Regions from separate parts of the Neobacillus sp. 204 genome, predicted to be linked through region 1. Evidence: riboswitches for the same ligand, from Rfam matches in the RefSeq annotation. Region 1 holds a riboswitch; the other holds the start of a gene.

Region 1 (4,848 bases):
TGAGGGTAGGCAATATCGTTCCAGTTGAGCAGACCTGATGAATGTCCGTTGATGATCCCCGTTGATTTATTAGGAAACTCAGGATTTAGTAGTTTAATTCTTGACATTGGTAAATGAATATCCATATTTTACTCTCCTTCAATCTAATCTAAAAGCAGTTTTCGTAAAGAATGTTGTTAATTAACCCGCAGCCCGAATACACTTCGCTTTCCGCGGGTGAGGTGTGAGCCTCTTCGCTCGTACCTCGCAGTGGGGTCTCACCCTGCTCACTACTCCCGCAGGAGTCTTCGTGTATTCGGGCTGCTCAGTACTACTTAGAATGTTTTCCATCTTATTTCAAGAACAACAAACTTTTAGAAAACAGTGATCTAAAAGGGTGTTAGCTATGGCATGCCTCACATTCGTCGATTTCTGTTTGCGAGGTGCTTCTCACATAATAAGTGGTCTTTAACCCTTGCTTCCAAGCTTCCATATGAAGATTAAGCAAGTCTTTGGCTTTAATATCGTGTCTTACATAAAGGTTAAAGCTAATCCCCTGGTCAATATGGCGACCGCGTGCTGCATTCTGTTTAATACTCCAAATCTGATCTATTTCATGTCTCGAACGACGATAATACTCGTAGGTTTTATGATTTAAATCAGGTGCCGTCACTTTAAATTTAAAGTTCTTTTTTTCCTCTGCATATTCAACCGAATAGATAGGATCGATACCATCTGTCGAGCCTCCTATTTTCGCCGTTGATGAGTTAGGAGCGATCGCCATTAACCAGCCATTCCTAATGCCATGAGTACCTACAGCACCCTTTAACTCATTCCACCTTTCTGATAGGTAACCTTTTCGTTCGAAATACATCCCAGTATCCCATTCAGACCCTTTAAACTGGCTGTAAGCCCCTTTCTCCTTTGCTAGTCCCATTGACGCACGGATCGTATAATACGCAATTTCTTCATATAAACTATTTGCATATTTAACCGCCGCTTCAGATTCCCAGTATATCCCTTTCAAGGCTAAAAGGTGGTGCCAGCCAAACGTTCCCAGACCCACCGCTCTGTACCGTTTATTTGTTAATTGCGCCTGTCCAACCGAAATTGTATTTAAATCGATAACGTTATCGAGCATCCTTACTTGGATTTGAATTAATCGCTCTAAGACATCTGCAGGAACTGCTTTTGCTAGATTTATAGAAGATAAATTACAAACTACGAAATCACCTGGCTTCCGAACCATCACGATATGGCCATCTTCATTCTGGTACTCGTTTATAATTGTCGTTGCGGACATATTTTGAGCTATTTCTGTACATAAGTTACTGCAGTAAATAGAAGTTCGGCCTTTACCTAAACCATGCTTATTTGGATTTTGCCTGTTGACTTCATCACGATAGAACATATATGGCGTGCCTGTTTCTAATTGAGCCACCATGATCCGTGTCATAATATCCATTGCTCGGTAGGTTTTACGAGGTAGAAGCGGGTTTTTAATGGCTTCTTCATATTTCTCAGAAAAATATTTAACATCCGTTTCATCATAAAAATCCTCAAGTCCTAAATGGTTACCATGTTCATCCTTCCAACCCATCATTTGTTTTACTTGATGGGGACAAAATGTATGCCACTGTCCAATACTTCTTCCCTGCTCATCTCTCTCTTCCAATTTTTTCATAAAAAGATCGGGTATAGAGACACCTGTGAAAATATCATGGGCTTTACGGCGTTCATCTCCATTATTTGTTTTCAAATCGAGAAACCCGTTCATAATATCTCTATGGAACAAATCTAGGTACACCGCAATGGCACCTTGGCGTTGTCCTAACTGATCGACACTGACAGCTGTATCATTCACCAATTTTATCCACGGCACCACACCTGAAGAGTTTCCTTTGAATTTCTTAATATCGGAACCAAGTGCACGAACTTTACCATAATAGATCCCAATCCCTCCGCCATCCTTACTTAACCGAGCAATATCCCAATTATTTAAATAGATGCTATCAAGGGAATCATCAACTGTATCAATAAAGCAGGAGGAAAGCTGCCCAAAGCTTTTCCCTGCATTCGCTAAAGTCGGGGTTGCCACCGTCATATATAAATTACTTAATGCCCAATAAGCTTCCTTCACAAGTTGGAGGCGGATCGGCTGCTTTTCATACTTCATAAGAGTCATGGCAATAATCATGAACCGTTCCTGCGGGAGTTCATATACATTTCGGTTATGATCTTGAGCAAGATAACGATCCGCCAGTAAAAATAAACCTATGTAATTAAATAAAAAATCTTTATCTGGATCAATCTCTTTTGCTAATTCATCGATTTCATCTTTACTATATAAGTTTAATAGATCATTAGAATAAATCCCGATATCGGTTAATACTTTTAATAATTTATAAAAGTCACCATATTTTAAAGAACGGTCATATCCGCGGCTTTTTGCAGATTTCCCATATAATTCATTTAAATAAAAGCGGGCAGCAATAAATGTCCAATCCGGTTGGTCCATAGCAATTTGGTTCACTGCATAAAGTAATGCTTGCTGGTTTGCTTCTAACTCTGTTACATTCAGTTCGCTTATTCGGTTTTTTAGTTCTGTTGTGTTAATTTGATATTGTCCTGTAACTTGTTCAATAGCTTCTAAAACATAATGAAGTTCGGATTGTAGTTCCTTAGTCATCATTTCAATTCCCCCTATAATAAAAAAATCCGCTCAACGGTAATTGAGCGGATGAAACGATAACTATACAAATGGAAAAAAATCAAATCCCTTTTGTCGCCATCGTTCATCTTCTCAATCCCCGAAGAAGTTGAAACAACTTAAGAAAGACAGGTCTCCTGACTAATACTTCTTCCTACTTTGAACCCTTCCCATATAAGTACCTAATCAATTAGACAGTTTTATACAGTGGTTTGTTCATTTCGTCAGCATTTACAGTTGCGGGGGCAGTTCTGGATTTACACCAGATTCCCTTTTAAGCCACAATGGCATCATCTCTTAAGGCTAACACAATATATAGTTTTATAATTATCATTCGAAACAATATATAGTGAATCAATTAAATTAAATAATAGTATAGTAAATAAAATATTTCAAGTCTATTATTATATAAAAATGAAACTTATCTGGGTTCATATCCGTAAATGAAGAAAGATCAAGTTGAAAAGGGGCATTTATATGGGGAACATATTTCTATTTACGTTGATTATCGGGATTGCTGCGGCACTTATTCTAATACCTATTTTTAAACATGATCAAGCAAGTAAAAAGGAAGGAAAAAAACTAAATATCGGTGTCTCCATTGCTGTTGTTGTGCTTCTCATGCTAGCTGTGTTTTCATTCTATTATTTCAGTAATTTTGATAGAAATTTCACCTCATTATGGCCGTTAGCAATTATTGTTTCCGCTGCTGGAGCCGTTCTTTCCAATGGTACAGAAAGAAAGATCAAAGGACTACTTTTCCTCGCAAGTCTTTGCCTGGGGATTTATTTCTTAACTGCCTTTATTTTTAATGCTGATAAAAAATATGAAGTGGCCAAGATGGCTGAAAAGGTGGAGATTCAAACCTTTGATGAAAAAGAAACACCTGCCAGTGTTCCGCCACAGTTTGCCCGTAACAAAATGAAAAAGGCATTTGGGCAAGTACCGAACACAAGCTACTATGAGCTTGGAAACCTGCAAATTCAAAAGCTGCACGGTGACTATGTATATATAGCTCCCGTTGAATTTTCAGGATTTTTTAAATGGTGGAAAGGAGAAAGTACACCTGGCTATTTTACATTGAGTGCAACTGATTCCAGCGCTAATCCTAAATTCATCAAGTCAGATATGGTATATAACCCTTCCTCTTATTTTAATAAAAATATTGAGCGGCAGATTCGCATGAAATATCCGAAGAAAATTTTCTATGGTGATGTTCAATTAGAAATTGACGAGGATGGAAAACCGTTTTATATCCGTACCTATGGAGAATTTATTTCTGCTCGAAATGGCTTTACAACTAAAGGGCTCGTCGTCGTCGATTCAAAAACTGGGGCAATGAAAGAATACCCGTTATCAGATGTCCCCGAATTTATCGATGGGGCCGTCTCTCCTGAAGCCGTGAGTTTGCAAAACAGTTATTATGGGAACCTCGTTCATGGATTTTGGAATAGTGTATTCGGAAAGTCTGACGTAAAACTCCCCTCTGATGAAGGAACAGAGTCAAATGTAAGTCCGATCTTTGATGAAAATGGAACAATGTATTATTTCACTGATTTCACCAGTCCTAAAGAAGGTGTCGATTCCATGCTTGGTTACTCGCTGACTAACTCACGGACTGGAAAAGCAACCTTTTATACCGGAAACCCAGAGCAATCTTATATGGATTCACAAGGGGCCTTGCAGATTATTGAAAAGAAATTTATTGAAAAGAAATGGCTTGGACAAATGCCGATTCTCTATAATTTTTATGGGGAAGCAAGTTGGTTAACACCCGTATTGGATTCAAACGGTTTTCTGCAAAATTACTTTATTGTATCAGCAGCTAATCCAGAGATTTCCGTATACGCCAACACGCCAAATGAGGCTCTTAGACAATATAAAACAGCCTTACAAAGGGGCAAGGGCACTGTTGACGGAAGTTCTAAAGCAGAAGAAAAACAAATCAGCGGTACAGTGATGAGAGTCTATAAGGAAAAAAGCGGAGATTTCACCGTTGTCTCATTCTTATTAAACAACCGCCAAAACTTTATGATTTCTTCAGAAAAAGAACCACTCGCTATCTACCTAAAAGAAGGAGATAAAGTAACCATCAGCTACTTCGACACCGGCGATGACTTCCTTCCCGCCAAAGAGTTAGCAATAGAAGCCTTACAATA
Region 2 (4,848 bases), on a different contig from region 1:
AAATTGAATTACATCCCTTTTTCAATCAAGCTGAGCAAAGAAAATGGCATGAAGAACATGAGATTAAGACCCAATCTTGGAGTCCATTAGCACGAGCAAATGAGGTTTTACATAATGACACACTTCAAATGATAGCCGACCATTACAACAAGTCTATATCACAAGTTATTTTACGCTGGCATTATCAATTGGGGGCCATTTCAATTCCTAAATCTTCATCTCCATTAAGGCAGCTAGAAAATATTTCAATCTTTGACTTCACATTAGATGAAACAGAAATGAGCTTGATTTCAGGTTTAACTCGTAATGACGGAAGGATTAATAATCAAGACCCTGCTGTATACGAAGAATTTTAAACTATACTTGTTAGATTAATAGGCAAAAAACTAATGATTCAAGTAGCGAAAAAAAGATTATGTTGGGATGGGGAAGGTAGTATGCCATTAGAAATTGTTCGTCATGATATTACAAAGATGAAGGTGGATGTAATTGTGAATGCTGCGAATACAGCATTGAAAATGGGGAGGGGCGTATGTGGGGCGATATTTCGTGCGGCGGGTGACAGTGAGCTGCAAGAAGCATGTGATCAAATCGGTGGATGCAAGGTAGGAGAAGCCGTTCTTACCGATGGGTTTAAGTTGGATGCAAAATATATCATTCATACCCCCGGACCTGTTTGGCAGGGTGGTTCACATCAGGAAGCAAATCTATTAAAAGCTTCATATTATAATTCTTTAGAGCTAGCAAACAATCATCAATGTGAATCGATTGCATTTCCCTTAATTTCAACTGGCATCTATGGCTATCCAAAAGAAGAAGCATTACATATTGCCATTTCCACCATCAGTTCCTTTTTATTGAATCATGACATGCATGTTTATTTAGTTGTTTTTGACAAAAAATCATTCGGTTTAAGTACGAAGTTATTTTCCACCATCCATCAATATATTGACGAACACTATGTAGAGGAAGTAGAAAGTACTTTTAATCGCAGGACAGGAGAAGAACAATATGTCATGCGAGAAGTCGAAATTCTCAAGCAGGATATCTATGAAGAAGTAAACCATTCTTTAGTGAACCTGTTAGACCAGCTCGATGAATCTTTTTCCGAGCAGATGCTTCGTTTAATTGATGAAAAAGGAATGACTGATGTTGAGACGTATAAACGGGCGAATATCGACCGGCGATTATTCTCAAAAATTCGGAATGCTGTCGATTATACGCCAACGAAGAAAACCGCGATTGCCTTTGCGATTGCTTTAAGATTGAACTTAGAGGAAACGGATGAGCTGCTAACTACGGCCGGTTATACCTTGTCGCGGAGTAGTAAATTTGATGTCATTATTGAGTTTTTCATTCAACAAGACAACCACAATATACATGAAATCAATGAGGCTTTATTTGCGTTTGATCAACCATTACTCGGTGCTTAAAATGTCGCTTTCGAAGCGACCTTTTTTTATCTAATTATTGTTATCCTAAGTTCATCAAAGAAACGGAGGATGACAATTATGAAAAAGAATGTAACAGAATTAGTATTTATTTTAGATAAAAGTGGGTCAATGGCAGGGCTTGAAGCAGATACAATCGGTGGTTTCAATGCGATGCTGAAGAAACAACAAAAAGCGGAAGGAGAAGCCTTTGTTACGACTGCATTATTCGATCACCGGTACGAATTATTACACGATCGAATCAATGTAAGAGGTATTTCATCTATGACCGACAAAGAGTATGAAGTAGGCGGCACCACTGCGCTATTAGATGCCATTGGTTTTACTATTCAAAAAATGATTAATGTCCAAAAGAGAACTAGTGAAGCGGAACGGGCCGAAAAAGTGTTATTCGTTATCACAACGGATGGGATGGAAAACGCGAGCCGTGAATTCACAACGAACAAAATCAAAAAAATGGTTCAGCTTCAAAAAGAGAAATTTGGGTGGGAATTCATCTTCCTTGGAGCCAATATCGATGCCCTCTCAACGGCTTCACAATTTGGAATCGATGAGGACTTCGCGGTGGAATACCATGCGGACCAGAAAGGAACTCAATTAAATTATGAAGCGGTCAATGAAGTCGTAAGTAATCTTCGAAGCGGCAAAAAGCTTGATCGAAGCTGGAAAGAAGGCATTGAAAAGGATTATAATCGACGTTCGAGGAATTAAATGCCACAGAGCCGGTTCTTATGCTTGAATTAAAAAAGAGAAACAAAAACTTTACCTACCCTCAAAAAAGAGACTTTAAAAAATACTTGATATATTCTATTTGTTAGACTAGTATGATATTATCTTTGAAAAATATAATATGTTTTTGTTAACAAATCAGTTAAGATGCCCTTTGGGCTTAATAGGGAATCTGGTGAAAAGCCAGAACTGTCCCCGCAACTGTAAGTGTGGACGAAATAGGCAAACCACTGTTTCGTATATTAATAGATATACGAATACGGGAAGGGTCTAAAGTAGGAAGATACACAAGTCAGGAGACCTGTCTTAGCTTTTATAGTTTCGATTTCTTCGGGGGTTGAGAAGATGGAACGTTCGCGACAAAAAGTATAGTTTCTTTAACTTGCTTTCCGCTGACGTTTTATCCGTTCAACAACTGTTGAACGGATTTTTTATTTTTACATGATTCTAAATGATTTTTGATTCTCATCGCTTATGTTAGAAGAAACAGACCTTCTATAAAAATTGAATATGATTAGGATAGGTGCGCATAAAGGAAAGAAATGCGCTTAAAAGGGAAGTACGGTTTAATTCCGTCACGGTACCCGCCACTGTATTGGGGAGTTCATTGCAAATGTCACTGGAATTTTTCGGGAAGACGCAATCGAACGATGAACCTTAGTCAGGAGACCTGCCTCTACCTAATGACTTCATTAACCTACGGGACAATAGGTGGAAGTGCTGATAAATACCTCATTTTCTGTCATTTTGTGTGTATTACTCTGCACCCCTATTTTCATAGGGGTGCTTTTTTTCGTAAAAAAAATAAAAGGAGAGTGTTTTATGACAACCTGGAATTTAAAAGGGACGAAACACCATGTATTAATTTGTAACGGCAGCAGCTGTATGAGAAAGGGAGGGGAAGAGGCTACACAAGCGATTCGAAATGAGATTACTAATTTAGATTTGGAGTCAATCATACATACAACAAGAACACGATGTAATGGAAGATGTAAGGATGCCCCTGTTGCTATCGTTTATCCGGAAGGAACTTGGTATAAGAACGTTACGCCGGAGGTGGGAAGTAATATGGTCCGACAGCATCTGATAGGAGGGGCCTGTCTTAAAGACCATGTCATTTATCAATATAGCCACGAAGGATTTATAGCATCAGAAAGAACGGAATGTATCGAAGGGGTTCTAAAGCCTGTTAAAAAGAGTGTCTAGATTAATAGGTTCTTTATTCAATTTCTGGAAGGAGGAGCAAAAAGAGTGCGAGGGAAACTGTTGGTTATTGGCTTTGGCCCAGGAGATGAAAAACATATCACGGAACGGGCAAAAGAAGCCATTCAAGAAAGTGATATCATCATTGGGTACAAAACGTATGTTGATTTAATTCAGGGATTCATAACGGGGAAGCAAATTATTAGCACGGGAATGACAGAAGAAGTGAGCCGGGCCCAAGAGGCTGTTAAACAGGCCGAGCAGGGTAAGAAGGTAGCGGTGATTTCAAGTGGAGATGCCGGTGTTTATGGAATGGCAGGTCTCGTTTACGAAGTGTTAATTGAAAAAGGCTGGAAAAAAGATTCAGGGGTAGAAATCGAGGTTATCCCTGGAATTTCCGCGATTAACTCCTGTGCAGCACTACTCGGAGCGCCAGTCATGCATGATGCATGTACGATTAGTTTAAGTGACCATTTAACACCGTGGAATTTAATCGAGAAAAGAATCGAAGCGGCGGCTCAGGCGGACTTTGTTATTGCTCTTTACAACCCAAAGAGTGGAAGAAGAACAAGACAGATCATGGAAGCGCAAAAAATTCTTTTAAAATATCGGTCTCCCGATACTCCAGTTGGATTGGTAAAGAGTGCGTATCGTGAAAGCCAAAATGTCGTCTTAACCAATTTACAAGACATGCTGGAACATGAAATTGGGATGCTGACGACCGTGTTAATTGGGAATTCTTCTACGTTTTTCTACGATGGCTTAATCATCACCCCGCGCGGTTATCAGCGGAAGTATACATTAAATCAGGCTGTACAGCCGTTAAAACCGCATCAGCGACTGCAAAAGGAAGCCGAACCATGGGCATTGGAGCAAACGGAAGATTTGAAACCTTTGAAAAATAAAACGGTCACTGCCATTTCAGTAAAAGAATCTCCAAGAGAACTGGCAGAGGAAGCCTTACAAATGATCATTGGTGAAAACCAAGGGCTTTCCCAAAATCTAATGGTTAAGCAAGATGTTCAATCCATTTTTGAGATTGCCGTCAGTCCTGGGGTGGTGAATAAAAAATTTACAGCGAAACAGATGATGACTCTTTCCGCAATTATCGGAGAAGAAGGAGTAATGGAATACACACAAGATCACTGTATTAAGCTGCAAATTTTAACCTCCGAGCCTGATGACATTGTGGAAAAATTAGCAGCAGCCAATTTTTTGATTGCTCCGGTTGGGGACGTTTTAACCGTCAAAGCCTGTGATTTTTGTGACGGAGAAAAGAAGGATTCCATTCCCTATGCTGAGGAACTACAGGAAAGGCTTGGAGGAATGGAACTTCCGAAGGAATTAAAACTGGGCGTGAATGGCTGCGGGATGGCCTGCTACGGAGCTGTAAAAGAGGATATTGGCATTGTCTACCGCAAAGGAGCATTTGATTTATTTTTAGGAGCGAAGACAGCCGGAAGAA

What was found. Region 1 has a riboswitch for cobalamin ahead of ACJ004_RS06640 (ribonucleoside-diphosphate reductase subunit alpha). Riboswitches for the same ligand answer to the same signal wherever they lie in the genome.
Region 2: it holds a riboswitch for cobalamin, as region 1 does, so the genes downstream of both, ACJ004_RS23520 ((2Fe-2S) ferredoxin domain-containing protein) here and ACJ004_RS06640 (ribonucleoside-diphosphate reductase subunit alpha) in region 1, are expected to answer to the same signal.

The regions. Positions count from the first base shown of each region.
Region 1 is NZ_JBJORY010000002.1:517,850-522,697, forward strand. It holds gene ACJ004_RS06635 (ribonucleotide-diphosphate reductase subunit beta) at 1-125, opposite strand, end outside; gene ACJ004_RS06640 (ribonucleoside-diphosphate reductase subunit alpha) at 380-2,671, opposite strand; cobalamin riboswitch at 2,801-2,999, opposite strand; gene ACJ004_RS06645 (hypothetical protein) at 3,167-4,848, shown strand, end outside.
Region 2 is NZ_JBJORY010000013.1:102,018-106,865, reverse strand. It holds gene ACJ004_RS23535 (aldo/keto reductase) at 1-356, shown strand, start outside; gene ACJ004_RS23530 (macro domain-containing protein) at 438-1,433, shown strand; gene ACJ004_RS23525 (vWA domain-containing protein) at 1,512-2,162, shown strand; cobalamin riboswitch at 2,309-2,503, shown strand; cobalamin riboswitch at 2,685-2,872, shown strand; gene ACJ004_RS23520 ((2Fe-2S) ferredoxin domain-containing protein) at 3,003-3,386, shown strand; gene cobJ (precorrin-3B C(17)-methyltransferase) at 3,432-4,848, shown strand, end outside.